DNA from 3 places in the Variovorax raffinosi genome. Region 1 is predicted to be linked to each of the others. Evidence: predicted binding sites of a transcription regulator. Region 1 holds the regulator's gene; each other region holds the start of a gene.
What was found. The regulator sigma-54, encoded in region 1, starts transcription at its own class of promoters, with help from an activator protein. The targets are predictions, from matches to a motif close to TGGCANGNAANCTGCTTT.
Positions count from the first base shown of each region.

Region 2: ACSFB7_RS23245 (nitrate- and nitrite sensing domain-containing protein) is a predicted target of sigma-54. The motif match lies at 5,739-5,756, and genes of this name have one in related genera.
Region 3: ACSFB7_RS14960 (pilin) is a predicted target of sigma-54. The motif match lies at 8,332-8,349, and genes of this name have one in related genera.

Region 1 covers NZ_JBPJZR010000002.1:710,916-721,210, forward strand. The annotation lists gene ACSFB7_RS09295 (sensor histidine kinase) at 1-325, shown strand, start outside; gene ACSFB7_RS09300 (cytochrome b) at 727-1,332, shown strand; gene ACSFB7_RS09305 (YceI family protein) at 1,329-1,916, shown strand; gene ACSFB7_RS09310 (YceI family protein) at 1,988-2,617, shown strand; gene ACSFB7_RS09315 (hypothetical protein) at 2,647-2,907, opposite strand; gene ACSFB7_RS09320 (LysE family translocator) at 3,043-3,690, shown strand; gene ACSFB7_RS09325 (phospholipase D family protein) at 3,704-5,305, opposite strand; gene rpoN (RNA polymerase factor sigma-54) at 5,316-6,914, opposite strand; gene lptB (LPS export ABC transporter ATP-binding protein) at 7,069-7,863, opposite strand; gene lptA (lipopolysaccharide transport periplasmic protein LptA) at 7,860-8,573, opposite strand; gene ACSFB7_RS09345 (thiol:disulfide interchange protein DsbA/DsbL) at 8,773-9,420, opposite strand; gene ACSFB7_RS09350 (SPOR domain-containing protein) at 9,573-10,295, opposite strand, start outside.
Region 2 covers NZ_JBPJZR010000008.1:147,503-157,797, forward strand. The annotation lists gene ACSFB7_RS23215 (DMT family transporter) at 1-671, opposite strand, end outside; gene ACSFB7_RS23220 (pyridoxal phosphate-dependent aminotransferase) at 761-1,930, opposite strand; gene ACSFB7_RS23225 (branched-chain amino acid ABC transporter substrate-binding protein) at 1,958-3,241, opposite strand; gene ACSFB7_RS23230 (Hsp20/alpha crystallin family protein) at 3,366-3,737, shown strand; gene ACSFB7_RS23235 (alpha/beta hydrolase-fold protein) at 3,926-4,681, shown strand; gene tsaD (tRNA (adenosine(37)-N6)-threonylcarbamoyltransferase complex transferase subunit TsaD) at 4,620-5,678, opposite strand; gene ACSFB7_RS23245 (nitrate- and nitrite sensing domain-containing protein) at 5,792-7,072, shown strand; gene ACSFB7_RS23250 (CmpA/NrtA family ABC transporter substrate-binding protein) at 7,422-8,666, shown strand; gene ntrB (nitrate ABC transporter permease) at 8,677-9,621, shown strand; gene ACSFB7_RS23260 (ABC transporter ATP-binding protein) at 9,618-10,295, shown strand, end outside.
Region 3 covers NZ_JBPJZR010000004.1:182,886-193,180, reverse strand. The annotation lists gene argC (N-acetyl-gamma-glutamyl-phosphate reductase) at 1-417, opposite strand, end outside; gene sucC (ADP-forming succinate--CoA ligase subunit beta) at 624-1,790, shown strand; gene sucD (succinate--CoA ligase subunit alpha) at 1,801-2,694, shown strand; gene ACSFB7_RS14985 (TerC family protein) at 2,820-3,503, shown strand; gene ACSFB7_RS14980 (Stp1/IreP family PP2C-type Ser/Thr phosphatase) at 3,532-4,341, shown strand; gene ACSFB7_RS14975 (FHA domain-containing protein) at 4,408-5,058, shown strand; gene ACSFB7_RS14970 (CHASE2 domain-containing protein) at 5,116-7,368, shown strand; gene ACSFB7_RS14965 (3',5'-cyclic-nucleotide phosphodiesterase) at 7,398-8,201, shown strand; gene ACSFB7_RS14960 (pilin) at 8,407-8,844, shown strand; gene ACSFB7_RS14955 (phosphoethanolamine transferase) at 9,279-10,295, shown strand, end outside.

The DNA.
Region 1 (10,295 bases):
GGCCGACAGCCTGTCCGCGCTGCTGCGGCAGTGGGAGGTGGCGCCGCGCGTCTACACCAGCGCCGCCGAGGCGTTGGCACTGGCCGATCTGCATGCGCTCGATGCGGCGCTGTGCGACATCCGGCTGCCGGGCGTGCTCGACGGCATTGCGCTGGCCGAGAAGCTGCAGCGGCAAAAGCCCTCGCTGACCATCGCGCTGATTTCCGCCGACATCAACGAAGCCACGCAGCGGTTGGCTGCAGAGCGGGGCTGGCATGCGCTGCGCAAGCCGGTGCAGCCGGATGAGTTGCGGGCTGTGTTGCTGAAGGCGCAGCGACAAGGCTGAGCGCTTGTTCGAGTCCTTGGGTAGATGCATGCGGCTCGTCCGGGGCGAGTGCGAATGACACCAGGAGCTCCCCTCCGCGAATGTCCCCCGCTTCGCTCCTCCTTTATTTCGCTGCGGGGAGCACCTGGTGCCATTCGCACTGGGGCACGCTGCTGGTGATCCTGCGATCAACCACCGCTCTGTCCAACGCTCACGTCGATACGGGGCTCTTTTTCGCGAAATAAAGGAGGAGCGAAGCGGGGGACATTCGCGAAAAAGAGCACCGTGTCGGCGGGAGCGTCGCCCTGAACAACAGCACTCTAAACAACACCGCCCCGGACAGAGCACCCTGGCACGGCCCATGCGATGGGGTCAAGGCTTCCGAGATATGCTCCGCGCACAGGCCGCCGGTCCTGCCCCCGATGTCCGCCGACACACCCTCCCCACTCCCCGCCGCCGACGCGCGCAGCCTGCGCTATGGCACGGTCGCGATCGTGCTGCACTGGCTGCTGGCGGCCATGATCGTGGGCTCGCTCGGCGTGGGCCTGTACATGACGGGCCTGCCGTTTTCGCCGTTGCGGCTGAAGCTCTATAGCTGGCACAAGTGGGCTGGCGTCACCATCCTGCTGCTGTCGGCGTTGCGGCTGTTGTGGCGCCTGAGCCATCGGCCGCCGGCTTTGCCCGCGCGCGTTGCGGCGGCCATGCCGGGCTGGCAGGTCGCGGGGCACCGGGTCAGCCATGCGCTGATGTACCTGCTGTTCTTCGCGGTGCCGCTCCTGGGCTGGGCCTACAGCTCGGCGCTCGGCGTGCCGGTCGTGTGGTTCGGCGTGCTGCCGCTGCCCGACTTCGTGCCGCTCGACAAGGACTTCGCCGAGGCCGTGCTCAAGCCGCTGCACAAGGGCAGCGCGTTCACATTGGCCGGCGTCACGCTGCTGCATGTAGCGGCGGCGCTCAAGCACCACTGGATCGACCACGACGGTCTGTTGAAACGCATGTGGCCCGCGCCACGCAAGGAATCTGCCGGATGAAGCGCCTCTTCCATCTCCCGCCCTTCGTGGCGATGGCATTCGCATGTGCCACGGCCATGCCTGCGGGCGCCGAACCGGCCGCCACGCGGCTGGTGGGCGACAAGAGCCAGATCGTCTTCGTCAGCAAGCAGATGGGCGTGCCGGTGGAGGGCAGCTTCAAGAAGTTCGATGCGCAGGTCGCCTTCGACCCGAAGAAGCCCGAAGGCGGCACGGTCGCGCTGCAGATCGACACGGCCAGTGCGGGCTTCGGCGTGCCCATGAGCGATGCCGAACTGCCCAAGCAGCCCTGGTTCGACGCCGCGCACTTTCCGCAGGCGAGCTTTCAGTCGAGCGCCATCCATGCGCTGGGCGACGGCAAGTTCGAGATGGCGGGCAAGCTCACCATCAAGGGCGTGGCGCGCTATGTGACGGTGCCGGTCGGCATCGTGGCGGCCGGCGGCAACTACGCGGTGGCCACCGGAAGCTTTACGATCCAGCGGCTCGACTACAAGGTGGGCGACGGCGAATGGACCGACACCTCGGTGGTCGCCAACGAGGTGCAGGTGCGCTTCAAGCTCACGCTCGCGGGCTTCGGGCCCCTGTGAAGCGCCTGACCGGGCCGGCCCGTACACCTCTTACTCACCAGAACGCTTTCATGACCTCCACATCCATCGCCATGAAAAAGCTCCTTCTTGCAGCGGCGCTGTCGGCCACGGCCGCCACGCTGGCCACGGCACAGGAATACACCGCGCCGGCCGTCGCCGCCAAGCCCGCGGGCGGGCCGGCGAAGAACGCCAACTACGTGGTCGACCCCACGCACACCTTCGTGATGTACGAGATGGGCCACTACGGCACCACCACCAACCGGGGACGCTTCAGCACGAAAGACGGCTCGGTGAAGATCGACGGCACCGGCAGCAGCGGCAAGGTGGACATCACGATGGACATCAGCTCCATCAACACCGGCGTCGACCTGCTCAACCGGCATGTGCAAAGCAAGGATTTCTTCAACGTGGCGGAATTTCCGACCGGCCGCTTCGTGGCCGATCGCATCGACTTCAGCGGCGACAAGGTGGTCGACGTGCCAGGCACGCTCACCCTGATGGGCCAGACACGGCCGGTGACGCTGAAGGCCGTGCGTTTCAACTGCTACCTGAGCCCGCTGATCAATCGCCAGGTGTGCGGCGGCGACTTCGAGACCACGGTGGAGCGCAGCGACTGGGGAATTACCTGGGGCCTGAACTTCGGCTTCGAGAACAAGGTGAAATTGCTGGTGCAGGTGGAAGCGGTCAACATTCAGCCGTAACCGCTCCTGGCGTGCCCGCGGAGCCCCGCCTATCTGACGATGCTCTTGTGGGTGTTCTGTGCGAGGCGGCCTTCGCCGGCCCGGGACGACTTCAGGCGCTGGCGAACTGCGGCGACCGCACGTGGAAGATTCAGCAGGGCGAGCATCCAGGCGCCCGTGACAACGGTCATCACCACGCCGAAGATCAGTTGCTCGGAAAGCGGTGCGTCGTGCCAGTAGAAAAAGCTCAGCAGGAACGACAGGACCATGGCCCAGACAGCGAGGAGTAGAAGATTTTTCATTTTTTGCACCGCGGTAGTCCGATGCAGAAAATGTAAACCAAAAGATATCAAAGTACTACTTACAGTTTACTTTTCAATCTCCGATCAACGTGCACTTCTGCACGCTGTTCGGGCTTTTCACCGCATCCCAAGGAATAGCAACCGATGGACAACACCCTTTCCCTGCTAGGTATCGCCGGCGCCATGGCCGTGGGCGCGATGAGCCCCGGCCCCAGTTTCGTCATGGTGGCGCGCACGGCCGTGGCCTCGCGCCGAGACGGGCTGGCGGCGGCGCTGGGCATGGGCGCGGGCGGCCTGGCTTTCTCGATCGCCGCGATGGCCGGCCTGCAGGCCGCGTTCCTGGCGGTGCCCGGCCTGTATCTGGCCATCAAGGGTTTGGGCGGCGCCTACCTCATCTACCTGGGCATCCGGATCTGGCGCGGCGCGCGGCAGCCGCTGGACGTGGCACCGCAGGACGCCGGCACCACTTCCCCGCGCCAGCAAGGCCGGGGCGGACGCACCTTCCTGCTGGGCCTGGCCACGCAGGTCAGCAATCCGAAGACGGCGGTGGTGTACGCCAGCATCTTCGCGGCCTTCCTGCCGCGCGAGGTGCCGCTGGTGCTGGCGCTCGCAGTGCCGGTGGTCATCTTCTGCATCGAAACCGGCTGGTACACCATCGTCGCGCTGGCGCTGTCCTCGGCGGCACCGCGCTCGGCCTACCTGCGCTACAAGACCTGGATCGACCGGGCGGCCGGCGGCGTGATGGGCGCACTGGGCCTGCGGCTGGTGTGGTCGGCCGTGCGCGGCGGCTGAACGCCGGGGGCGTCTACAGCAGGCTCTCGGGCGTGAGCGGCGCCAGCAGTTCGAGCATGGTGCGGTCCCAGAAACCCGAATCGGGCTCCTCGTGCAGCACGGTGGTCTGGCCGCCGTCTTCGCTGACCCATTCGATGCGCGAGCCGCCGCTGCCTTCGGCAAAGCGCAGCCGGTAGGCGCCCTGCTGCTTGAGCACGTCGAGCAGCTTGAGCGTCTGCTGCGCCATCTCGGGGCTGCGGATGAACAGCCCGATCTCGGTGTTGTGCGATTCGGAGCGCGGATCGAAATTCATCGAGCCGACGAACAGGATGCGCTGGTCGATCACCGCCGACTTGGCGTGCAGCCGCCCGACCGAGGTGCCGAACAGCCCCAGCCGCACGCTGCGCCGCGTGCGCGTCGAACTCAGTTCGTAGAGGTCGACGCCCAGCTTGAGCATGTCCGGCCGGTAGCGCCGGTAGGCGGTGTGGACCAGCGGCTCGTCGGTGGCGGCGAGCGAATTGGTGACGACGCTGATCTTCACGTTGCGCCCGCGGATCTCGCGCATCACCTCCAGCCCCGTGGCACCCGGGATCAGGTAGGGCGAGACGATGGTCACCTCGGAGCGCGCGCGGCGCATCTGCTCGACCACGTTGTAGCGCACGCTGTCGACGTCCAGCAGCGGCACGCCGCCGTACGACGCGGTCTTGCCGATCACGCGGTCGGGCGAATCGGCATACGCCTCGGCGGTGGTCCAGATCAGACCGAGCTTGCCGGCGTTAAGGTCTTCGACCATCGGGCTGTAGCCGAGCAGGTCGTTGGGCGCGGGCTTCGGCGGGGGCGGCGTGGTGTCGGGGCCGGTGGCGGCGTCGAAGCGCTTTTGCAGTTCTTCGCGCGGCAGCTCGCTCGCCACCACCGACTGGATCGGCCGCACGTAGACGCTGTTCCAGTACTGGTCGAACAGCACGCCAAGACGCGGGACCAGCGCACCCGCGACGAAGGTGTCGAGGTCGATGAAGTTCTCGCCCGAGGTGCGCGTGAAGTACTGATTGCCGATGTTGCGCCCGCCCGCCACCGCCATCGCGCCATCGGCGATGAACAGCTTGTTGTGCATGCGCCGGTTGACCCGCTCGAAATCGAACAGCGACGCGGTGAAGCGCTTGAGCAGGCTGCCGCGCCCGGCCGGGAACGGGTTGAACAGGCGCAGCTCCACGTTCGGCGTGGCCGCCAGGCCGAGCAGCAGTTCGTCTTCGCCGGACGTGTACAGGTCGTCCATCAAGAGGCGCACGCGCACGCCGCGCTGGGCCGCATCGCGCAGGGTGCGCATCAGGTAGCGGCCGGTCTCGTCGTTCTCGATCTGGTAGTACTGCACGTCGAGCGTGCGCTGGGCGCGGCGCGCCAACTGGATGCGGGTGTCGAAGGCGAAGTCGCCGCCCGGCATCAGCCGAAAGCCGCTCAGGTCGGGGTCGGGCTGGGAGGCCAGCGCGATCTTGCCGAGCGCGGTGTCGTTCGATGCGGCAATGGCCTTGGTGGGCGGGCGCGGCGCCTCGTCGGGCAAGGTGGCGCAGCCGGCGAACAGCAATGTGGCCGCAATGACGAAAGCCCAATGCCCGCAGCGCGAAAGCAGGCGATGGGTCACCGGTGGCCCTCTACAGCGCCTTGCGCAGGTTCGCGGGCGCGATGCGCAGCGCTTCGCGGTACTTGGCCACCGTGCGCCGCGCGCATTCGATGCCCTGCTCTTTCAGCATCTCGGAGATCTGGCTGTCCGACAGCGGCTTCTTGATGCTCTCGGAGGTCACGAACTGCTTGATGAGCGCGCGCACCGCGGTGCTCGATGCGTTGCCGCCGGTCTCGGTGCCCAGCGCCGAGCCGAAGAAGTACTTCAACTCGACCGTGCCGAACGGCGTGGCCATGTACTTGGCGGTGGTCACGCGCGAGATGGTCGACTCGTGCAGGCCCAGTTCGTCGGCGATCTCGCGCAGCACCAGCGGCCGCATGGCCAGTTCGCCGTGCACGAAGTAGCTCTTTTGCCGTTCGACGATGGCATTGCTCACGCGCAGGATCGTGTCGAAGCGCTGCTGGATGTTCTTGATGAACCAGCGCGCCTCCTGCAGGCGCTGCGACAGCGCCTGGCTGCCCTCGCCCTTGTGCGACTTGAGCGCGCCGGCATAGATGTCGTGCACGCGCAGGCGCGGCATGACTTCGGGGTTCAGCATGACGCGGAACTTGACGCCGGTGCCGCGTCCGGTCTTGGTGACGATCACGTCGGGAATGACGATGTTGCGCTCGACGTCGACAAAGCGGCGCCCCGGCTTGGGTTCGAGCCGCGCAATGATCTGCAGCGCCGAGCGCACCAGTTCTTCGTTGCTGCGGGTGAGCGTGGCCAGGCGCTTGAAGTCGCGCCGCGCGAGCAGCTCCATCGGCTGCTTGCAGATGGCAATGGCGATCTTGTAGACCTGCGCCTGCTCTTCGTCCATGTCGCGGTCTTCGGCGGCCAGTGCGCGCAACTGGATGCCCAGGCATTCGCCCAGGTCGCGCGCGCCCACGCCCACGGGCTCCAGGCTCTGCAGCAGGCCGAGCGCCACCTGGAAGTGGTGCACGAGGTCGTCGAACTGGTCGTTGTCGTCGCCCGCAAGGCCCGAGGCCAGGGCGGGCAGCGAGTCTTCGAGGTAGCCGTCGTCGTTGAGCGATTCGATCAAAAAGCGCAGCGCGGCACAGTCGTTTTCGTTCAGCCGAAGGCTCAGCGCCTGGCGGTGCAGGAACGATTGCAGCGACTCCTGGCTGCGTGCGAGTTCGGTGGCGTCGGCGCGCTCGTCGTTGCCCAGGTTGTTCTGGCGCGCGGGTGCGTCGCTGCCCCACTCGCTGTCGTCCGGCGCCATGTCGACGGTGCCGTCGCCTTCCCAGTCGGGCTCGCGCTCGGTGATCTCGGCGGCGGGGCCGTCGGATTCGCCCGGGGTGCTGGCCTCGGTGGATGCAGTGCTCGTGCTGCTGGCGGGTGCCGAGGCGAATTCGCTTTCGGCCGCTTCGCCCGCCTCGTCGCGCGGGACCGGCGTGTCGACGGCATCGAGCCCGAATTCCTCGCGCGCCGCTTCTTCCGCGGTGCGTTCGAGGAACGGGTTCTCGTCCAGCATCTGCTCCACCTCCTGGCTCAACTCGAGCGTGGAGAGTTGCAGCAGGCGGATCGACTGCTGCAACTGGGGCGTGAGCGCGAGATGCTGCGAGACGCGAAGGGACAGCCCTTGCTTCATAGGAAAACGGCTCCCCCCCAGGCTGCGCGCTTCGCGCTGCGCCAACCCCCTGCCGGGGGCGGGCCGGCTGCTTCGGGCGGCCGTGCGCGGCGGCCCCCGCGAAGGAATTCCGCCCGGATGACGGCCGCGATCATCCTTGACCCGCGCCGCACGATCACATCCGGAAGTGTTCGCCCAGGTACACCCTGCGTACTTCGGCGTTGTCGACGATCTCCGAGGGCGTGCCTTGTGCCAGCACATGCCCGTCGCTGATGATGAACGCGTGATCGCAGATGCCCAGCGTTTCACGCACGTTGTGGTCGGTGATGAGCACGCCGATGCCGCGTTCCTTCAGGAAGCTGATGATCCGCTGGATTTCGATGACCGCGATCGGGTCGATGCCGGCAAAGGGTTCGTCCAGCAGGATGAAGCGCGGCTGGGTGGCCAGCGCGCGCGCAATCTCGACGCGGCGGCGCTCGCCGCCCGACAGCGCAAGCGCGGGCGAATCGCGCAGGTGGTCGACCCGCAGGTCGCTCAGCAGCTCGGTCAGGCGCTCTTCCATGTGCTGCTTCGAGAGCGGCACCAGCTTGCCGCTCTCGTCGGGCTCGCTCTGCAGTTCCAGCACGGCGCGCACGTTTTCCTCGACCGTGAGCTTGCGGAAGATCGAGGCTTCCTGCGGCAGGTAGCTCAGGCCCATGCGGGCGCGGCGGTGGATCGGCATGTGGGCGATGGGCTCGCCGTCGATCGTGATGTCGCCCGCGTCGGCACGCACCAGGCCCACGATCATGTAGAACGAGGTGGTCTTGCCGGCGCCGTTGGGCCCCAGCAGGCCGACGACTTCGCCCTTCTGCACGTCGAGCGAGACGTCCTTCACCACCGTGCGGCTGCCATAGCTCTTCTTCAGGCCGCGCGCCACCAGGCGGCTGCCCGGCTTGCCATTGGCGTCCTGGGTTCCAGCGGTTTCGATCACTTGCGGGTTTCTCCCTCGGCACCGAGCGTGGTGGTCGAACGCAGGCCCTTGCCCGGTGCCGGGGTGGACGCCGGGGCCACGGGCTTCGCGCCAGCCGGGGCGGAAGCGCCGGCCACGGGCGCCGGGACGGCCTTGGGGGTGAGGATGGTCTTGACGCGGCCGGTCGGGGACGAGGCGTTGACCGCCGTGTTCGGCGGCACGGTGGAACCGTTGACCGTGTAGGTGTCGTTGCTCTGGTCGTAGACGATCAGGGCGCCGTGGCTCTCGTCGTTCGGCGTCGAGCCGAGCAGGCGGCGCATCTCGGCGTTGCGAATGAACTTGACGTTGTCGGCGCGGCTGTCGTACTCGATGACGTCGGACTCGCCCTCGATCCATTCGTCGGGCGCATTGCGTTTCTGCTTGTAATACGCGCGCTTGCCGGGCGCCGCCGTGACCACGCCGTACTGGTAGCCCTCGGGGTCCTGGCGCACGTCGAGGCGCGCGCCGCGAATGATGATGGTGCCCTTCGTGACCAGCACGTTGCCGGTGAACACGCTGGTCTGCTTCAGGTCGTCGTAGCGCATCGAGTCGGACTCGATGTTCATCGGCTTGGAGCGGTCGGCGGTCTCGGCCAGCGCGCCCGAGGCGAGACCGGCCAGCAACAGCGCGCCGGCGGCCAGGCGGCCGATGCGACGAAGGAGGGAAGTGGTGGGGTAAGAATGCAATGTCATAGAGGCACGAAACTTGCTCTGCGGCATTGTATGCGGCTGATTACAGCAGCCCACCATCGCCGATGAAAAAGCCCGCCAAAGCGAGCTTGTGTTCCATTCAGGAAACACCTTGAAACCGATCGGGCCGGTTCGCCGGTGCCATCCCTTTGGGGAGAAAGGCGCGGCGGACACGAAGTGCCCCGCGCCTGGAGGGGGCCGGTCAGCCCTTCTTTGCTTCGCCGACCAGGTAGTTGACGACCTGGAGCACCTTGGTCATGTTGCCGGCGGTTTCGCCATCCACATACCAACGGCCGGCCACGGCCATTGCCGGCACGCCGGCCACCTTGTAGGCGTCGGTCATCTGCGAGGCGCGCTTGGCCTTGCTGGCCACGCCAAAGGAGGTGAAGACTTCCTTGAACTTGGCGCCGTCGAGGCCGTTGGCCGCTGCCCAGGCAATGATGTTGGCGTCGCCGTTCACGTTCTGGCGCTGCGCGTGGATCGCGTTGAATACCTTCGGCTGGTATTCGTCGACCTTGCCCATGGCCTCGAGCGCGTAGTACAGGCGCTGCTTGGCTTCGACGTCGTTGCCCACGAAAGGCACCGGGATGCGGCGGAAGGCCACTTCCTTCGGCACGGTCTTGACCCAGGCTTCGAGCGACGGCTCGAAGTCGTTGCAATGCGGGCAGTTGTACGAGAAGAACTCGACCACCTCGATCTTGCCGGCGGGTGCATCGACCGGCACGCGCTTGTCGAGCACCAGGTACTCGGTGCCGGCCTTGGGCGCACGCGCCTGTGCGTGGGCCGGGTTGGCAGCCAGGGACAGCAGCCCGAGCGAAGTGGCGGCCAGCGAAAAGTCACGACGTTTCATTGAAAGGGTTCTCCTGTTGGTACGGCAGACTGAGCCGGCGCGCGGCGGGGAGTTCCCCCGCTCACGGCACGCCCAAGGCGATGAATGGTGGCGGCAAACGCCGCGCGGCGAAGCTTAAAGGCTATTTGTGGCGGCGCCCCGCCCACACCTTGTCAGCGCTGGACGCGGACCAGAGCCGATTCGAGACCGCCGCCGTCGAGCCGTTCCTTGAGCCGGTCGGCGTCGTCCTTCTTGTTGAACGGGCCGGCGCGCACGCGGTAGACCGTGCGGCCCGCCTGCTCGCGTTCGGTGACCTTGGCCTCGACGCCCATCAGCGACAGCTTGGCGCGCTGGGCCTCGGCATCGTCGGTGGTGCGGAAGGCGCCGGCCTGCACGAAGTACATGAACGGATCGGCGCCCGAGGCCGCCGCCGGGGAAGCCGCCGTGCTGCCGGCGCTGTTGGCGTGGCTGCTCGGCGCGGCCGAGGCGGTCGTCGTGCTGCCCGAGCCACCACCCGAACGCGCACGGGCCAGGTCACCCAGCGGATCGTTCGACGGCGGCAGCGCATTGGCTTCGGCCGGCACGGGCGCGGTGCGCGGCGGCTTGGTGGGCGCGACCACCACGGGCACCGGTGGCGCCGTCGTGGGCGGCACGGTCGCCGGCGTCACGGGGGTCGTTGCCGGCTCGCCGGTGACGGGATTGACGGGACCTGTGGCGACCGGCGCGGGCTTGGTGGCCCCGGCCTTGCCGGCCAGCGGCGCGTTCGGGTCCCAGTCGCGGTTCTTGCGTGCTTCGGCTTCATCCTGCTCGGCGCCGCCCTTCTGGGTCTTGGTCACGAACGGGATCGGCACCTTGGTCACGTAGACCGCGATGCCCAGCGCGACGCCAAGGCCGAG
Region 2 (10,295 bases), on a different contig from region 1:
TAGGCAACGCCGATCAGGGCATCGTTCGGCAAGGGGTGTTCCCAGGCTTTCTCGAACAGCGCCGGCACCGCCGACAGCAACAACCCGAAGACCGTCATCAGCGTCGACAGCGCCAGCGGCCGCACCGGCACCCGCAGGCGCTTGTTGAGCAGGATGAACATCGCCTCGCAGACGACCGCGCCCAGCACCAGCAGATTGCCGACCATTGCCGCAGGGGATTTTGAGTCCCCCACCGAACCCGCCCCCGGCCAGCTGATCGCCAGCACCCCCGCCGTCGCCAGCACGATGCTGCCCACCAGATACCGCCCCGGCCGCTCGCGCAAGGCCAGCACCGCCACCAGCGCCGCAACCGCCGGCAGCGTCCCGGCCACCACGCCCGCGCTCGCAGCCGGCGCCCAGCGCACGCCCATGATCAGCAGCACCGTGTAGCCGACGCTGCCCAGCCCCGCCTGGCACAGAAGCAGCACGAGGTCGCGCCGATCAGGGCGGGGCCATGCAGTACGGGCCAGCCGCAGCAACAGAAGAAACACCGGCAGCGCCATCGCAAAGCGCAGCGCGGTTGCGGTGAACGGCGGCAGGCCGCCCGCGATGACCTTGCTGGCGACCACGGTGCTGCCCACCGTGACCATCGCCAGGGCGCACAGCACCATTCCCTTGAGTCGTTCCGACATGCATGACCTTTCGCTTTCGATGAAAGAAAGGTCGAGCTTCGCGGGCCGCTCGCGCCGCGTATTGAACGAAATTGCAGCAGACAGCCGGATCAGGCCTTGCGCGGCTGCTCCGCCAGCCAGTTGCGCAGGCGCTCCACGCCCTTCACCAGCCGCTGCGGATCTTTCGAGGCAAAGCACCAGCGCAGCCAGCCTTGCGCTTCGGGTGCAAAGGCATTGCCCGGCGCGAGGCCCAGGCCCGCCTCGACCACCAGCCGCTTGGCGACTTCGAACGAGTCGTCGAAGCCTTCGAGCCGGAAGAAGGCGTACATGCCGCCCTTGGCCGATGCCACCTGCACGCCCGGCACGGCCGCCAGCAACGGAACCAGCGTGTCGCGGCACAGCTTCAGGTGCGCCACCACGCGCGGCGTGATCTCGCTGGTGTGTTCGATGGCCGCGATGGCGGCCCGCTGCGTGAACACGCTGGCGCACGAGGTGTTGAACTCGATCAGCTTGCCGATGCCCTCCACCATTGCTGGCGGCAGCACCAGCCAGCCGAGCCGCCAGCCGGTCATGAGGAAGCTCTTCGAGAAGCTGTGCGTGACGACAAGGCGGTCGTCGGGCTTAGAGATGTCGAGAAAGCTCGGCGCGCAGCCATTCGGCGTCGGCTCGAAGTACAGCCGCTCGTACACCTCGTCGGCCAGGATCCACGTGCCCGTCTGGCGGCAGTGGTCGAGCACGGCCTGCTGCTCTTCGCGCGTCATGGTCCAGCCCGTAGGGTTGTTGGGCGCGTTGACGATCAGCAGCTTTGTCTTCGAAGTGACTGCCTTACGCAACGCGGCCAGATCGAGCGTCCACTGCCCCGCCACCGGCACCAGCGGCACGGTGCGCACATGTGCGCCCATGATCGCGGGCTGCGCCGTGAGGTTGGGCCACACCGGCGTCACAGCCACCACGTCGTCGCCCGCATCGACCAGCGCCTGCACCGCCAGCATCAGCGCGCTCACGCCGCCCGACGTGACGGCGATGCGCGAGGCATCGACCGCCGGGTGCAGCGCACTGGTGTAGCGCGCGATCGCCTCGCGCAGCTCGGGCAGGCCGAGGTTGTGCGCGTAGAAGGTTTCGCCGCGCTGCAGCGACTCGATGGCTGCCTGGCGGATCACCTCGGGCGTGACCTCGTCGCTTTCGCCGAACCAGAAGGCCAGCACGTCGTCGCGGCCCATGCCGGCGTTTGCGACTTCGCGGATCTTCGACGCTTCGAGGTTGTGGATGGCTTCACGCATGTCTTGTGGTCCTGTTCTTCATCATCATCAAGGTCTCTTCATCTTGCACGAGGTGGGCAGTTCGGCGCGCTCTGGGGCGATGGTCTTGATCACGCGAAAGCCGTAGCCCGAGCCTTCGACATCGAACTGCACGCCGGGCTTGCCCTGCCTGTCCATCACGCCGACCACCAACTGCTGTTGGAACTGGTGGTCCGTCGCACGCATGCGGCCACGCTGGCCGTACAGGCTGACATCGGCCTGCTCCAGCGCACGCGCCACCGCCACGGCATCGACACTGCCTGCGCGCTCGACGGCCTGCACCAGCGCTTCGATCAGCAATTGCAGCCGCATGTGCACGTAGTCGTCGGCCGGCTTCGGAAAGCGCGTACGGAACGCGCGGTAGAAGGTTTCCGACTGCGAGGTCTGCACGTTGGGCAGCCAGTCGGCCACCGCCACCACGCGGCCGATGCCCGCATCACCGATGGCCGCCGGCGCGCCGAGTGCATTGCCGTAGAAGGTATAGAAACTGCCGTTGAAGCCCGCTTCGCGTGCGGCCTTCACGAGCAGCGTGAGGTCGTTGCCCCAGTTGCCGGTGATCACGGCCTGCGCACCGCTCGCGATGATCTTCGTGGCGTAGGGCGCGAAGTCTTTCACCTTGCCCATCGGATGCAGTTCGTCGCCGACGATCTCCACGTCGGGCCGCTGCACGCCGAGTTGCCGGCGCGATTCGCGCAGCACCGCCTGGCCGAAGCTGTAGTCCTGCCCGATCAGGTAGACGCGCTTGAGCGCGGTGTCGTCCTTCACCGCGCTCATCAGCGCGGCCACGCGCATGTCGGCGTGCGCATCGAAACGGAAGTGCCAGAAGCTGCAGCGCTCGTTGGTGAGTGCCGGATCGACCGCCGCGTAGTTCAGGAAGATCACGCGCCGCGCGGGGTCGCGCTCGTTGTTCTTGTCGATGGCGTCGACCAGCGCCGAAGCCGTGGCCGACGAGTTGCCCTGCAGCACGATGCGCGCGCCATCGTCCATGGCCGCGCGCAACGCGGAAAGCGCTTCCTCGTTCTGTCCCTTGCTGTCGTAGCGGTCCAGTTGCAAGGGCCGCGCACCGCCGGGCAGCTTGACGCCGCCACGCGCATTCACGCGCTCCACCGCCCACAGCAGATTGCGGAACACCGCCTCGCCCGTGTTGGCAAACGGGCCGCTCATGCTTTCGATCAACGCGAGGCGAATGGGTGCCGGCTGCGGTGCCTGCGCGAGTGCTGCGAAGGGCCTCGCGCATAGCGCCAGCGCTGCGAATTTCAAGGCCTGGCGGCGCCAAATAAAGGAGGGATTCATTGTCTTGAAACGCTTGCCGATGCGCCTAGATGAGATGTCAAGCGGCACTCAGGATTGAATGGCCGCGCAGTGTACGGGACACACATTCCTTGTCCCCATTGTGTTCATCCAGGAGCTTTTCATCATGTTCTTCGCACCCACGCTTCGCACCGCCCGCTTCACCCCGCGCACGCACGACCACGCCTTCGAGCGCTTCGTGAACGACGCCTTCGCCGGTGCCCGCCGCTCCCCGCTCGTGGAGCAGGACGACAAGAGCTGGACCCTCTCGCTCGACGTGCCGGGCCTCTCGCGCGAAGACCTGTCGATCAGCATCGAAGGCACCGTGGTGCGCATCGACAGCAAGGCCGAAGCCAAGCGCCAGTTCAAGGCCGCCTACGAGCTTCCGCAGGACATCGACGTGGCCACGAGCACCGCCAAGCTCGAGAACGGCGTGCTCACGCTGAAGCTCGGAAAGCTCGTGCAGGCAAGCCAGGCTTTTCAGTTGCAAATTGACTAACTTTGCAGAAGCCCACAAGAGGAAAATGTTAGTAGCGGCTTGTTTTTGACTTTAAACAAGCACCCTACTCACAATAGCGCCGAACAACGTCACATGATGTGACGTTTTCTTAGTACTTTCTTCTTCGTGGGCGTCTTGTAAACGCATCGAATCCCGACGGTGCGGATCGGGTGCCCTCCAAAGGCACCATGAAAACGCACTTTCAGTCCGCCAACGACAACCATCGCTCGGACACGCTCCTGATATTTTTGCCCGGCGCGTACCTCAAGCCCGAAGAATTCGAGCGCGAAGGTTTCATCAGCGCCGTCAGAGAGCGCCACCTCGCCGCCGACTCCCTGCTGGTCGACGCGGACGTTTCCTACTACTACGACCAGACGCTCAGCGAACGCCTGCATGCGGACGTCATCGAGCCGCAGCGCGCGAAGGGCTACACCTCGATCTGGCTCGTGGGCATCTCCATCGGCGGCTTCGGCGCATTGATCCACGAACTGGCACGGCCGGGCTCGGTGGATGGCATCGTTGCATTGGCCCCGTACCTGGGCCGTCGGGTGCTGGGCGCGGAGATCAAGAAAGCCGGCGGCCTGCGCACCTGGCAGGCACCCACCGGGCCGCAGCCCGACGAAGAACCCGACCGCAAGCTCTGGCCCTTCTTCCAGCAGTACCTGGAAGCCAAGCCTTCCAAGGACCTGCCGCAGCTCTACCTGGGTTTCGGCCTGGCCGATCGCTTTGCCAGCAACCACAAGCTGCTGGCGGATGCCCTGCCTCCGGGACGCGTGTTCACCACCGAAGGCGGCCACGACTGGCCCGAGTGGCGCCAGCTCTGGCGCAATGTGCTCGATGTGCTGCCGCTGCCTTCGCTCGGGCGCGCACGCCACCAACCGGTTACGCGGTTTCCGGCAGCGACGCCTCGGCCGTCAGCGATGCCATTGGCCATCGCGGCTTGACGTCGAAGGCATAGCGCTCGCTGGCCTGCGACAGGCCCGACTGCAGCCGCATGGCGGCGGCCATGGCGATCATGGCGCCGTTGTCGGTGCACAGGTGCAGCTCGGGGTAATGCACGCGCACACGGCGCTTGGCGCACGCGGCGTTCAGTTGCTCGCGCAGGTTCTTGTTCGCACCCACGCCGCCGGCCACCACGAGCCGCTTGAGCCCCGTCTGGTCGAGCGCGGCAAGCGACTTCTTCAAGAGCACCTCGACGATGGCCGCTTGCGTGGACGCCGCCAGATCGGCCTTGTTTGCTTCGAGCTGATCGCCCAATTTCTTTGCCTGCGTGAGCACGGCCGTCTTCAGGCCGGCAAAGGAAAAATCGAGATCGCCGCTGTGCAGCAGCGGTCGCGGCAGCTTGAATGCCGTGGGGCTGCCGCCCTCGGCCAGCTTCGCGAGCCAGGGGCCGCCGGGATACGGCAGGCCCATGAGCTTGGCGCTCTTGTCGAAGGCTTCGCCGGCCGCGTCGTCGATGGTTTCGCCGAGCAGTTCGTAACGGCCCACGCCATCGACCCGCATCAGTTGCGTGTGACCGCCCGAGACCAGCAGCGCGACGAACGGAAACTCCGGCGGATCGGCGCTAAGAAACGGCGACAGCAGATGCCCTTCGAGGTGATGCACGCCCAGCACCGGCTTGCCCAGCGCCACGCCCAGCGCGCAAGCCACGCCCGCGCCCACGAGCAGCGCGCCCGCAAGGCCTGGGCCTCGCGTGTAGGCCACCACGTCGATCTCGCTCAGGGAGCGGCCGGCCTCGGCCATGACGGCCTCGGTCAGCGGCAGCACGCGGCGGATGTGGTCGCGGCTGGCCAATTCGGGCACCACGCCGCCGTAGGCCTGGTGCATGGCGATCTGGCTGTGCAGAGCGTGCGAACGCAGCAGCGGCAGCGCGTCGCCGAATGATTCGACCAGCGCCACGCCGGTTTCATCGCAGGATGATTCGATTCCCAACAAGAGCATGGCGCCGAGTGTAGGTGGCGCCCGCCGGGCACGCCCGCCAAGGGGCAAGCGGCGCCCTTGAGGCACGGATGTTGCAGTGACCCTGTGCCCCTGCTCCCCGCGCGCCTCCCACCATGAAATCCGGACTGAATTTTCTGATCGCCGCCCGCCGCTGCGAGATCGACGAGCTGGACCAGCTCGCCCGCACCAGCGACCTGGTCGGCGTGATCGGCCGGCTGGTCCATGCGCTGCAGCGCGAGCGCGGCATGTCGAATGTGTTCCTGGCCTCGCGCGGTGGCCGCTTCGCCGAGCAGCGCGATCCGCAGATTGCCGAATGCCTGGCGCTCGAACAGGAAGTGCGCGCCGGTTTCGACCAGCTCGAAACCGAGGCTCAACATCGCGCCGGCCCCGGCAACGGCGCCCGCCTCTTCAGCCGCATCGCCTGGGTGCTGCCGGGGCTGGACGCGCTGCCCGCATTGCGCCGCCGCGTCGGCGCACTCGAACTGAAGCCGGCCCAGGCCACCGCCGCCTTCGCCAAGCTCGTCGCCGGACTGCTGTCGGTGGTGTTCGAGGCGGCCGATGGCGCCACCGACCCCGAGATCTCGCGCCTGCTGGTGGCGATGTTCAATTTCATGCAGGGCAAGGAGTTCGCTGGCCAGGAGCGTGCCTTCGGCGCTGCTGCGCTGGCAGAGAACCGCAGCAGCGAAGCGCAGCGCCTGCAATGGCTGCACCTGATCGAATCGCAGGAGCGCTGCTTCCAGGTCTTCACCGATTTCTCCGATGCGGCGCTGCTCGCGCTCTGGCGCGAGAGCCAGTCCGATGCCACGCTGGCCGAGCTGGAACGCATGCGCCGCATGGGCGCCACCTCCGCGCCGGCCACGCCGCCTGGCATGGCGGACGCCCAACTGAGCCAGGCATGGTTCGACTGTTGCACCCGCCGCATCGACGCCATGAAGACCGTCGAAGACCGCCTGGCCGCCGACCTGCGCGCGCTGTGCGGCCACAAGACCGCGCAGGCGCGCAGCGAACTGCAGAAGTACCAGGAAGTGCTCGGCACGCTGGCCCCGCAAGCCGACGGCGCCATGTTCTTCGACGATGCCGATGCGCAGGCCGCCGCGCCCGCCCAGTTCGGCCGTCACCTCGAACGCTCGGTGCTCGACATGGTCCAGGAGCAATCGCACCGGCTGCAGGCCATGGGCGATGAACTCGAAACCGTGCGCGCCTCGCTCAACGAACGAAAGATCGTCGAACGCGCCAAGGGCCTGCTGATGGCGCACCGGCGCCTGAGCGAGGAAGAGGCCCACAAGATGCTGCGCCAGACCGCGATGAACCAGAACCGGCGCCTCGTCGACGTGGCCGAGTCGGTGCTGGCGATGGCCGACTACCTGCCGCTCGACACGCCACCTGCGCGCTGAGGCCCGAACGCGGCTCGAGTTGGTGCAGTGCACAACAAGCGTGCATGCCGAGCCTCCAGAGCCGAAAAGCCGCATCACCCGCAACCGTTCTGCACCACCAGCTACTCTTTTCATAGCAAATCAGTCACCCGTCAGCTTGGCACACAGCTTGCAACACTGAAGCCATAGACCACCAGGTCTTCAGGCAGGCGACACCCAATGGCGGGTGTCACCCACCGAACCGGACAAAGGCGTCCTTATCCGCAGGGGCTCGTTTTCGAGCAGCCCCCGCGCGGTGAGGACGCCTTTTTTGTTTTTCGCTTTGCTTTTGTTTTTGTCATCTGTCCCGCCTTCAACCGGAGCCCGCCCCATGACCGACCTGCTCAAAACCCGCCTCAGCCGACGCCGCGTCCTGCAAGCCGCCGCCATCGGCGCCGTGGGCATCGACCCCGCGCTGCGCGCCGCCGTCTGGGCCCAGGGCTCGGACAAGCCAGAAAAGGAAGAAGTGAAGATCGGCTTCATCCCGCTGACCGACTGCGCCAGCGTGGTGATGGCCTCGGTGCTGGGCATCGACAAGAAGTACGGCGTGAAGATCGTGCCCAGCAAGGAAGCGAGCTGGGCCGGCGTGCGCGACAAGCTGGCCAACGGCGACCTCGACATGGCGCATGTGCTCTACGGCCTGGTCTACGGCATGCACCTGGGCCTGAGCGGCCCGAAGAAGGACATGGCCGTGCTCATGACCCTCAACAACAACGGCCAGGCGATCACGCTGTCGAAGAAGCTGGCCGACAAGGGCGCGGTCGATGCCGCCTCGCTCGCCAAGCTCATCGCCACCGAAAAGCGCGAATACACCTTCGCCCAGACCTTCCCCACCGGCACGCACGCCATGTGGCTCTACTACTGGCTCGCCTCGGCCGGCATCGACCCGTTCAAGGACGTGAAGAACATCACCGTGCCGCCGCCGCAGATGGTGGCCAACATGCGCGTGGGCAACATGGACGGCTACTGCGTCGGCGAGCCCTGGGGCCAGCGCGCCATCATGGACGGCATCGGCATCACGGCCATCACCACGCAGGACATCTGGAAGGACCACCCCGAGAAGGTGCTCGGCTGCACCGCCGAGTTCACGAAGAAGTACCCGAACACCGCGCGCGCCGTGACCGCCGCCATCCTCGAAGCCGGCAAGTGGATCGACGCCGGCCTGCAGAACAAGAACAAGATGGCCGAGACCATCGCCGACAAGAGCTACGTCAACACCAGCGTGGACGCCATCAACCAGCGCATCCTGGGCCGCTACACCAACGGCCTGGGCAAGAGCTGGGACGACCCCAACCACATGAAGTTCTACAACGGCGGCGCCGTGAACTTCCCGTACCTGTCGGACGGCATGTGGTTCCTCACGCAGCACAAGCGCTGGGGCCTGCTGAAGGAACACCCCGACTACCTGAAGGTGGCCACCGAGATCAACCGCATCGACATCTACAAGCAGGCCGCCGTCGCCACGCAGACGCCGGTGCCCAAGGAAACGATGCGCACCAGCAAGCTGTTCGACGGCTCGGTGTGGGACGGCAAGGACCCGAAGAAATACACAGAGTCGTTCAAGCTTCATGCATAGGGAGAACAACATGGTCAGCGCCGTCTTTCATTCGCCCCTGGATGCGTCCATCCCTGCCCCTCTGCCGCGTGCGGGAGAAGGCCGGGCCGAGGGTGTGGCCCGTGCCGAGGCCGCCCCTCACCCCAACCCTCAGCCCAAGGGGGAGAGGGAGCAGAAGCAACGCACGCCGATCGACCTGCGCGCCTTCTGGATGCGCGTGCTGCCGCCCCTCGCCGGCTTCGGCCTGCTGGTGCTGATCTGGGAACTGGTGGCCATGAACAGCACCACCGGCTTTCCCACGCCGTACACCACCTGGCAGCAGGCGCTCACGGTGTTCAGCGATCCGTTCTACAGCAAGGGGCCGAACGACCAGGGCGTGGGCTGGAACGTGCTGTCGTCGCTGCAGCGCGTGGCGCTGGGCTTCGGCCTGGCGGCGCTGGTGGGCATTCCGGCGGGCTTTGCCATCGGGCGCTTCGAGTTTCTCTCGCGCATGTTCAACCCGCTGATCAGCCTGCTGCGCCCGGTGTCGCCACTGGCCTGGCTGCCCATCGGCCTGCTGGTGTTCAAGGGCGCCAACCCGGCCGCCATCTGGACCATCTTCATCTGCTCGATCTGGCCGATGGTCATCAACACCGCCGTGGGCGTGCAGCGCGTGCCCAGCGACTACATGAACGTGGCGAAGGTGCTGAACCTGAGCGAATGGAAGATCCTCACCAAGATCCTCTTCCCTGCCGTGCTGCCCTACATGCTGACCGGCGTGCGGCTCGCGGTCGGCACCGCATGGCTGGTGATCGTGGCGGCCGAGATGCTGACCGGCGGCGTCGGCATCGGCTTCTGGGTGTGGGACGAGTGGAACAACCTCAACGTCGCCAACATCATCATCGCGATCTTCGTGATCGGCATCGTCGGCCTGGTGCTGGAGTTCGCGCTCATCAAGCTCGCTACCGCGTTCACGTTCGAAGAGGTGAAGTCATGAACGACGACTCCAAGTACATCGAGATCCATGGGGTCGAGCAAGCGTTCAAGACGCCCAAGGGCCGCTTCCTCGCGCTGCGCGACATCCACCTGAACGTGGCCAAGGGCGAGTTCATCACGCTGATCGGCCACTCGGGCTGCGGCAAGTCGACGCTGCTGAACCTGATTGCCGGTCTCACCACGCCCACCGAGGGCGTGCTGCTGTGCGCCAACCGCGAGATCAAGGGCCCCGGCCCCGAGCGCGCGGTGGTGTTCCAGAACCATTCGCTGCTGCCCTGGCTGACCTGCTTCGAGAACGTGTACCTCGCGGTCGAGCGCGTGTTCGCTGCATCGGAAACCAAGGCCCAGTTGCGCGAGCGCACCGATGCCGCTCTCGCGCTGGTCGGCCTCACGCCTGCCGCGCAGAAGCGCCCCGGCGAAATCTCCGGCGGCATGAAGCAGCGCGTGGGCATTGCACGGGCGCTGTCGATGGAACCCAAGGTGCTGTTGATGGACGAGCCCTTCGGCGCACTCGACGCCCTCACCCGCGCCAAGCTGCAGGACGAACTGCTGGCCATCGTGCAGAAGACGCAGAGCACCGTCGTCATGGTCACGCACGACGTCGACGAAGCCGTGCTGCTGAGCGACCGCATCGTGATGCTCACCAACGGCCCGGCCGCCACCATCGGCGACGTG
Region 3 (10,295 bases), on a different contig from region 1:
GTCGACCGGCAGCAGGCCCGCGTCGATCAGCGGGCGCACCATGGCGATCGCGCCGGTGGCGTAGCAGCCGGGGTTGCCGACGCGGTCGGCCTGGGCCACGGCCTGCCAGTGGCCGGCCACCAGTTCGGGGAAGCCGAACACCCAGCCGGGCGCGATGCGGTGCGCCGTGGAGGCGTCGATGATCTTGGGCTTCTTGCCGGGCAGCTGGTCGATCAGCGCGACCGATTCGCGTGCCGCGTCGTCGTGCAGGCACAGCACCACGAGGTCGACGCCGGCCATCAGGTCGCGCTTGGCGTTCACGTCTTTTCGCAGCTCGGGCGCAATGCTCACGAGGTCGATTTGCGGCATCGTTTGAAGCCGTTCGCGAATCTGCAGGCCGGTGGTACCGGCTTCGCCGTCGATGAAAACCTTGGCCATGATGGGAGTGTGCTCGGGGTAGCTAGAAGAAAGTACGTATTGACCGCACCCACACGTACAGTATTGGTGCGGCGCACCATGATACAGTCCGCGGTTGTTCGCCGCCCCCAGCCGTCAGGCTGCCGTCGCCCGCGAACAACAGAGCACAAACACTCTCACCTCCCAATCTCCCGTTCTCAACCTCCTCCTTCCGAGAGACATCCCTCATGAAGATTCACGAGTACCAAGGCAAGGAAATCCTTGCCAAGTTCGGCGTGCCGGTGCCGCGCGGCATCCCGGCATACACGGTCCAGGAGGCTGTCGAAGCCGCCCAGAAGCTTGGAGGCCCGGTCTGGGTCGTCAAGGCCCAGATCCACGCGGGTGGCCGCGGCAAGGGCGGCGGCGTCAAGGTCGCCAAGTCGATCGAAGACGTCAAGAAGCTGGCCGGCGAAATCCTCGGCATGCAGCTCAAGACCCACCAGACCGGCCCCGAAGGCCAGAAGGTGCGCCGCCTCTACATCGAAGATGGCGCCGACATCAACAAGGAATACTACATTTCGGCCGTGACCGACCGCGCGACCCAGAAGGTCGCGTTCATCGCTTCGAGCGAAGGCGGCATGGACATCGAGGAAGTGGCTCACTCCTCGCCCGAGAAGATCATCACGGTGTTCGCAGACCCCGAAAAGGGCCTGACCGACGAACAGGCCAAGCAGATCGCCGACGGCATCGGCATGCCGGCCGACTCGACCGCCCAGACGGTCGACATCCTCAAGAAGCTCTACGCCTGCTACATGGAGACGGACGCCTCGCTGGTCGAGATCAATCCGCTCAACCGTGACAGCAAGGGCAACGTCATGGCGCTGGACGCCAAGTTCAACTTCGACAGCAACGCGCTGTTCCGCCACCCCGAAATCGTGGCCCTGCGCGACCTCGACGAAGAAGACGCAGCCGAAGTCGAAGCCTCGAAGTTCGACCTGGCCTACATCTCGCTGGACGGCAACATCGGCTGCCTGGTGAACGGTGCCGGCCTGGCCATGGCCACCATGGACACCATCAAGCTGTTCGGCGGCGAGCCGGCCAACTTCCTGGACGTGGGCGGCGGTGCCACCCCCGAGAAGGTCACGGAAGCCTTCAAGATCATGCTGAAGAACAAGAACGTGGAAGCCATCCTCGTGAACATCTTCGGCGGCATCATGAAGTGCGACACCATCGCCACCGGCGTGATCGCGGCTTGCAAGGCCGTGAACCTGCAAGTGCCGCTGGTCGTGCGCATGAAGGGCACCAACGAAGTCGAAGGCAAGAAGCTGCTGGCCGATTCGGGCCTGCCGATCATCAGCGCCGACACCATGGCGGACGCGGCCCAGAAGGTCGTCGCAGCAGTCAAGAAGGCCTAAGGAACAAGTCATGTCGATCTACATCAACAAAGACACCAAAGTCATCACGCAAGGCATTACCGGCAAGACCGGTCAGTTCCACACCGAGAAGTGCCAGGAATACGCGAACGGCAAGAACGCCTTCGTGGCGGGCGTGAACCCGAAGAAGGCCGGCGAGTCGATCTTCAACATCCCGATCTTCGGTTCGGTCAAGGAAGCTGCTTCGCAAACCGGCGCCACCGTGTCGGTGATCTACGTGCCGCCGGCAGGCGCCGCGGCCGCCATCTGGGAAGCTGTCGAAGCCGACCTGGACCTGGCGATCTGCATCACCGAAGGCATCCCGGTCCGGGACATGCTCGAAGTGCGCAACAAGATGAAGGCCAAGGAAGCGGCCGGCGGCAAGAAGACCCTGCTGCTGGGCCCGAACTGCCCCGGCCTGATCACGCCCGACGAAATCAAGATCGGCATCATGCCCGGCCACATCCACCGCAAGGGCCGCATCGGCGTGGTCTCGCGCTCGGGCACGCTGACGTACGAAGCCGTGGCTCAACTGACGGAAATCGGCCTGGGCCAATCGTCGGCAGTCGGCATCGGCGGCGATCCGATCAATGGCCTCAAGCACATCGACGTGATGAAGGCCTTCAACGACGATCCGGACACCGACGCGGTCATCATGATCGGCGAAATCGGCGGCCCCGACGAGGCTGACGCAGCCCGCTGGTGCAAGGAACACATGAAGAAGCCGGTCGTCGGCTTCATCGCCGGTGTCACCGCCCCCCCCGGCAAGCGCATGGGCCACGCCGGCGCGCTGATCTCGGGCGGTGCCGACACGGCCGATGCCAAGCTCGCCATCATGGAAGAGTGCGGCTTCACCGTGACGCGCAACTTCTCGGAACTGGCCAAGCTGCTCAAGGCAAGGCTGTAAGAGACGACTCCACGACACCGGCCGCAGAGCCGGGTCATGAGAGGGCCACGCAGAAATAAAAAAGCGCCCGCACTGGATTGCGGGCGCTTTTTTCAATAAAACACAGTGGAATCGGGATCAGAGACATGGAACTCCTTCAAAGCACAGACTTCTGGATCGGTCTGCTCAAGATCGTCTGGATCAACATCATCCTGTCGGGCGACAACGCCGTGGTCATTGCCATGGCCGCGCGATCGCTGCCGCCTGCGCAGCAGAAAAAAGCCGTGATGTTCGGCTCGGGCGCGGCCGTGGTGCTGCGCATCGTGCTCACGGTGGTGGCGGCCAAGCTGCTCGCGCTGCCTTACCTGCAGATCATCGGCGGCCTGCTGCTGCTGTGGATCGGCCTGCAGTTGCTCAGCGAAGAAGACGATGGCGAAGGAGAAAGCAAGGAATACGGCAGCATGATGGTGGCCGTGCGCACCATCCTCCTGGCAGACCTCGTGATGAGCCTGGACAACGTGATCGCCGTCGCGGCGGCCGCGCAGGGCAGCATGGTGCTGCTGGTGCTGGGCCTGGCGATCAGCATTCCGCTGGTGATCTTCGGCAGCACGCTCATGATCAAGCTCATGGAACGCTTCCCCATCATCATCATGCTGGGTGCCGCGCTGATCGGCTGGGTCGGCGGCGAGACCATCGTGAGCGACGTCGTGCTGCGCGACACGCTGGCGGCCAACCCCTGGTTGCACTATGCGGCGGCAGCCGCCGGCGCGGTGTTCGTCGTGGCCGCCGGCCGCCTGATGCAACGGCGTGCACACGCCGCTGCGCACTGAGCGTTCGCGAAGTCGGCACTGGCAAACCATGGCGAGTGTCGGCGTTTCCCTGTTCTCGACCCGGCCCCCGCTGACCTGGGAGTTCGCCGCGCTGACCGATGTCGGCCGGCTGCGCGCCCACAACGAAGACGCCGTGCACGTGGATGCCGCGCTCGGCCTGGCGCTGCTGGCCGACGGCATGGGCGGCTACAAGGGTGGTGAAGTGGCCAGCGCCATGGCCATCTCGCTGCTGCACGCCAGCTTCGGCCGCTGGTTCGCCCAGGCCGGGATGCAGGCGCCGGCCCGCGTGGTCCGGCGGGCGCTTCAGGCGGCCACGGACGAGGCCAACGGATCGATCCTGCACGCCGGCACCACCAACCCGGAACTGCAGGGCATGGGAACGACGCTGGTGCTGGCCGCGTTCCGCCCGCAACGCGTGGTGGTCGGGCACATCGGCGATTCGCGCTGCTATCGCCTGCGCAACAACAAGCTGGAGCTGCTCACGCGTGACCATTCGCTGCGCCAGCAGCAACTGGACGCCGGTGCCATCACCGCCGAGGAAGCCCTCAATTCGCCGACCCGCAACCTCGTGACGCGGGCCGTCGGCGTGGAGCCCCAGGTCCTGCTGGAAATGCATGAGCACAGCGCCCGGCCCGGCGATCTCTATATGCTTTGCTCCGACGGGCTGAGCGAGATGGTCTCGGATGGGCAGCTTTTCACGCTTCTTGGACACGATGTCGGGCTTCAGAAAAAAGCTTCACTTTTGGTTGCAATTGCAAACGACAATGGTGGACGGGACAACATTTCGGTTGTTCTGGCAAGGGCGGGCGTTGCCGAAGTGCCCCGGGCGGCCAGGTAACAGGCCCCGACGGCTGCACGCCGTCCCGCTTGCCGTCGTTAAAGCTTTGCATTCGGGGGGTCGGCAATGCCGAAGATGATCATTTCGGTCGATGGCGTTGTCATCGGGCAAGTGGCACTCGCCAAGGACCGCACGACGCTTGGCCGGCGTGCCTACAACGACATCGTGATCGACAATCTGGCGGTCAGCGGCGAGCACGCCGTGCTGCACATGAGCGATGGCGAAGTCGAAATTGAAGATCTCAACAGCACCAACGGCACCTACGTCAATGCGCTCGCCATCCAGAAGCAGGCGCTCAAGGACAACGATGTCATCGAGGTCGGGGGCTGCCGCATCCATTTCCGCGCGCGCAGCAACCTGGCCATCGGTCCCGGCTCGGTCCGCACGGCGTCCGGCGAGTTTTCAGGATCCATGCCGCTCTCGTCCGCGCCCACGGAGTCGGGTGCGCTCGTCGAACTCGGCATTCCCGTGCTGCGTGTGCTGTCCGGCGCCAACCAAGGACAGGACGTCTCGCTGCAGAAAGTGGTCACCACCATCGGCAAGCCCGGCGTTGCCGTGGCCGTCGTCACGCGCCGCCGGCAAGGCTACGTCGCGGCCAGCGCCGTGGGCGGCGTCACGCTCAATGGCGTGCTGCTGGGGACCGACGCGGTCGCCTTGCAGGAACTCGACGTGCTCGAGCTTGGCGACAAGACGCGCATGCAGTTCGTGCGGGTCTGAGCCTTTCCTTTTTCTTGGCCGTCGCGGCGGTCTTCGCCGTCCGGGCGGCGCGCCATGATGAGCGTGCTGCGGCGGCATTGGCCGCGCATCGCCATCACGCTGCTGCCGGTTCTGCTGGCGCTGGCGCATGCCACCGACATGTGGCAGTTGACCGCATTCGAGCGCCTTGACCGCCTGATCTACGACATCCGGCTGCGCGCCACCATGCCGCGCACGCTCGATTCGCGCGTCGTGATCGTCGATGTCGACGACACCAGCCTTTCGCGCGAGGGCCAGTGGCCCTGGCCCCGCGACAAGATCGCCCGCCTGACCACCGAGCTTCTGACCCGCCAGCAGGCGGCGGTGCTCGGCTTCGACGTCATGTTCCTCGAGCCCGACCGGAGCGCCGGCCTCGAGAGGCTGCGAGAGATTGCCAACGGGCCGCTGCGCAACATGCAGGGCCTTGCGGCGGAGATCGAGCGGCTCGCGCCTACGCTGAACCACGACGCCACCTTTGCCCAAGCGCTGAACGGCCAGCGGGTTGCGCTCGGCTACTACTTCACGCGAACCGCAACCCCGAGCGCCAAGGGCCAGTTGCCCGCCACGCCGCTCCTGCCGCCCGATGCCTTTCCCGCGGGCGGCGCCTATGCCACGAGCTGGAACGGCTTCGGGGCCAGCCTGCCGGAGCTGGCGAAGGCTGCGCCCGCCGCGGGATTCCTGAACACGCTGGTCGGCGACAGCGGCGATGGCGTCATTCGCAGCGTGCCGCTGATCGCGCGCTACGAAGGCGATCAGGCGCAGCCCGGCTACTACGAATCGCTGAGTCTCGCGGTCTACCGGCTGGCGAACGGCTCGCCGCCGGTGCGCCCGGCCTTCGCGCCCGGCAGCGAGGTGCCCAGGCTCGAATCGCTGCGGCTCGGGCGCCTGCGCATCCCCGTCGATCAGTCCGCCAGCATGCAGGTGCCGTTTCGCGGACCGGGCGGCGCAGGTGCGGGATCGTTCCGCTACGTGGCGGCCGCCGACGTGCTCGAAGGCCGACTGGGTCCGGGTGAGCTGAAAGACAAGATCGTGCTCGTGGGCGCCACGGCGCCGGGCCTGCAGGACCTGCGCGCCACACCGGTCGGCGCCGCGTTTCCGGGTGTCGAGGTGCATGCCAACATCGTCTCGGGCCTGCTCGATCACCGCCTGCTCGCGGTGCCGGACTATGCGCCCGGCTACGAGGTGCTGACCATCCTGGTCGCGGGCCTCGTGCTGGCATTCGGGTTGTCGCTGCTGTCGGCATCGCGTGCCGTGTTGCTGGCCGCAGGCACGACGGCCGCGCTGGTCGGCCTCAACACCTGGCTCTACGTGAGCGAGAGCCTCGTGCTGCCGCTGGCCTCGGCACTTGCCACGACGGCGCTGGCTTTCGTGCTCAACATGAGCTGGGGCTACTTCGTCGAATCTCGCGCGCGGCGCGGCCTCGTGCGGCTCTTCGGCACCTACGTGCCGCCGCAGCTCGTCAACGAAATGCTCGTGCACCCCGACCGCTACAGCATGCGCGCCGAGAGCAAGCCGATGACCGTGATGTTCTGCGACATGCGCGACTTCACCCGTTTGTCGGAGCAGATGGCGCCGGCCGAGCTGCAAGCTTTTTTGAATACCGTCTTCAGCCGGCTCACCGACGTGATCAGCGCGCACCGCGGCACCGTCGACAAGTACATGGGCGATTGCGTCATGGCCTTCTGGGGCGCGCCGATCGACACGCCCGACCACGCGGCGCTGGCCGTGCGCGCGGCGCTCGACATGGCCGATGCCGTGCGCGAGATCAACAGCATGCACCGCGCCGCCGGCCGGCCCGAGATCAGCGTGGGCATCGGCATCAACAGCGGCGTGATGAGCGTGGGCGACATGGGCTCGACCGCGCGCCGCAGCTACACCGTGGTCGGCGACGCGGTCAATCTTGCGTCGCGCCTCGAAGGACTGAGCGGGCACTACGGCGTCGAGATCATCGCCAGCGGCGCGACCCGCGAGCTGGCGCCCGACTACATCTGGCAGGAGCTCGACAGCGTGCGCGTCAAGGGAAAGGCACAAGTCGTTGCCGTTTTTACGCCGCTGGACGCGCGCACGGCCGACGCGATGAAGCAGGCGCAACAACTGCTCGAACGCTGGGCCGGCGTGCTCGCGGCTTATCGGCGGCAGGACTGGGCGGTGGGCCGAAACTTGCTGGCACCCCTGCTCGCGGCCGATGCCAAAAAAGTCCTTTACCAGCTCTACGCCCAGCGTTTAGCCTCGATGGCGTTGCGTCCGCAAGACCCGAACTGGGACGGCGCAACCCGGTTCGAAACCAAATGACGACAGACACATACAAGGGGTCTCTCACAATGCAGGTTCGTGTGCTGGGTTGCTCGGGCGCCATCGCCAAAGACTGCCGCACCACCTCGTTTCTGGTCGACACGGACCTGCTCGTCGATGCGGGCACCGGGGTCGGAGATCTCACGCTCGAAGAGATGGCCGGCATCAACGATGTCGTGCTGACCCACAGCCACCTCGACCACATCGCCGCGCTGCCTTTGATGCTCGATGCCGTGGGCAGCCGCCGCACGCAACCGCTGCGTGTGCACGCGCTGCGAGCCACCATCGAGGCGCTGCGCGCGCATGTGTTCAACAACGTCATCTGGCCCGATTTCGAGAGCATTCCGAGCCCTGAGGCGCCCTTCGTGAGCTTTCACGATATTGCGGTGGGGCAGGTGCTGCAGCTGGGCAGCTGCGCGCCCAAGCTGATCGAGGTGCTGCCCGCTGTGCACACGGTGCCGGCCTGCGGGTTCGCCGTGCGAAGAGCTACCGGCGGAGCCCACTGGGTTTTCAGCGGCGATACCGAGCGCAACGCGCCTTTCTGGGAGCGCGTCAATGCGATCGAGGTGGCGATGCTGGTGATCGAGACGGCCTTCAGCAGCCGCGAAAAGGCACTGGCTGAACGCAGCCTGCATCTGTCGCCTGCTGTGCTGGCGGATGAACTGGCGCATATCGAGCCGGGCAAGCAATACCCGATCTACATCACCCATACCAAGCCGGCGGAAACCGACGAAATCATGAGCCAGATCGGGGCGCTGGCGGACCATCAGGTGGCCGGGCTGGCGCAGCGCGACATACGCTGGCTCAAGGCGGATGGGATCCTGACTTTCTGACGGTTTCCGATGCGTTGGCATGACAAATTTGTCACCGCTTGTAGCATCTTGAAGCAAGTTATGTCACTTGGTGTAACGCCAAGGTGGCCAAAGATGACGGGTTTGGGCAGCGCGGGGCCTTGGGAACGGGTGGCACGGATGCTGCGGAAGGTACTGCGCTCCGGGCTGGTTCCCGGGCTCTACAAACCAACCTGGAGTTAGTCAAATGAACCGTCGCACTCTCGCTCGCCGCGCACAAGCCGGCTTTACCCTTATCGAATTGATGATCGTTGTGGCGATCATCGGTATCTTGGCTGCTGTGGCTTTGCCGGCTTACCAAGACTATACGGTTCGTGCACGCGTGTCGGAAGCTATGGTTGCCGCTTCTGCCGCCAAAGCAACGATCGGCGAAAACATCGCTTCTGCCGCCAGCGTGATTGATGTCAACTCTTGCAACGGTGTCACGAACAGCACCGTCGCTACAGAAAACGTCAAAAGCCTCGTTTGTGCAAGCGGGGTGCTGACGCTGACCGGCACCACAAAGGCAGGCGACGCCTCGATCGTCCTTACGCCGGTGGTCAACGCTGACAAGGTTGTGGTCTGGACCTGCGCTGGTTCGCCCGCAAAGTATGTTCCCGCTCAGTGCCGTGCAGCTGCCACCTAATCAAATTGATGCGTCAAGCGAAAGCCGCCTATGGGCGGCTTTTTTAATATCCGAGAAATCCCAGCAGCACTCCAATTCGAGTGTGTTGCTTTGATCGAATCGTTGATCTGCGGTGCAATGCAGTTATTGGTGTGCTCGCTGCGATCAGCGTACCCAGGTACTGATGCACGTGCTCAGATCGCAATCGAATTTGCAGGCTACAGCTGAAATGCAACGCCTGCCATCGCCGCAATCTGGACCTCTACGTGTACTTGTGCTTCCTGGGTCGCGTGATCTGCCCACTATCGCGGCCACGTTTGGCAATGTCGGGAGAGGACCTGCGCAAACGCCCACACTTGAACGCGGCGGATGGGTGAGAACTAGGGTCTTCGCGCCGCCAGTATCGACCACAGGTAAGCAAGCACGGCCTGTGCTGCGAAAAGGATGTCAAGACAATGCGATTTGCGCCGAAGCCCACGACATCAACAATAAGTGGTGAATGGATCGCGTCTCTGATCCTTGCGCTGCTGGTGCTTGTGCTGATAGCCCCGAACTTCCTCATCGTTCGCAGTGCCGCCAATATTCTCGAAACGTCGTATACGGAGAACATAGCTTACGCAGCCTGCTTCTGGGCGCTGGTCTTTGCTGTCGCGCCCCGCCTCTGGATGGGCCTTGTTGTGGCGACAGTGCCTTCACTCTGGTGGTCGCTTGAAGTCTTCTTGCGCGTGAATTTTGCACAGCCGGTGACACCGACTTTCGTTGGCATGGCAATGGATGCGGACGCACGCGAGATGGCCGAGTTCCTGTCGACTTCGGGATGGGCTGTGTTGTTTCCGGGTGTCCTATTTATCAGCGTCGCCATCGTGCTGGGGATGTATCTGTATCGCAAGCGCGCCAGATGGACGCACCGTTCACGCCACTGGGTCTTGCTTACCGTTCCGGCGATCCTGATCTTGCTAGCGCTGTTGCATAGGGATATGGGCGATGCTGCTGCCGCTGCTCCGGAGCCCTTCGTCAATAGGGCGGGCAGCATGGCCGCGGTCTTAGCAACGGTCTATCCGCTTGACCTGCCTCTATCGGCAATCTGGGTACACCAGGATGCATCGATCATCCGACAACTCAGAGCAAAACTGAGCGGCTTCGACTTCGAGCCGAAACTTGCCGACGCGCATCTCGACACGGTCGTGCTGGTAGTCGGAGAATCCTCGCGCTCCGATCGATGGCAGCTTTTTGGCTATGAACGAAAGACCACGCCGAAGCTGTCGGCGATGGGCGACCTGATCCTTTTCCCTGATGTAGTTACACAGTCGGTCGCTACGCGATATGCCGTGCCCAACCTCATCTCCCGGCGACCGGTGCTGGCGAGTGACGGAAAAGTTGCTCCCAGTGCGGAGCCGTCGATCTTGGCGGCGCTTAAGCAGATGGGCTATCGAACATCTTGGTTATCGAACCAAGGTGTGGGGGGGTTTTAT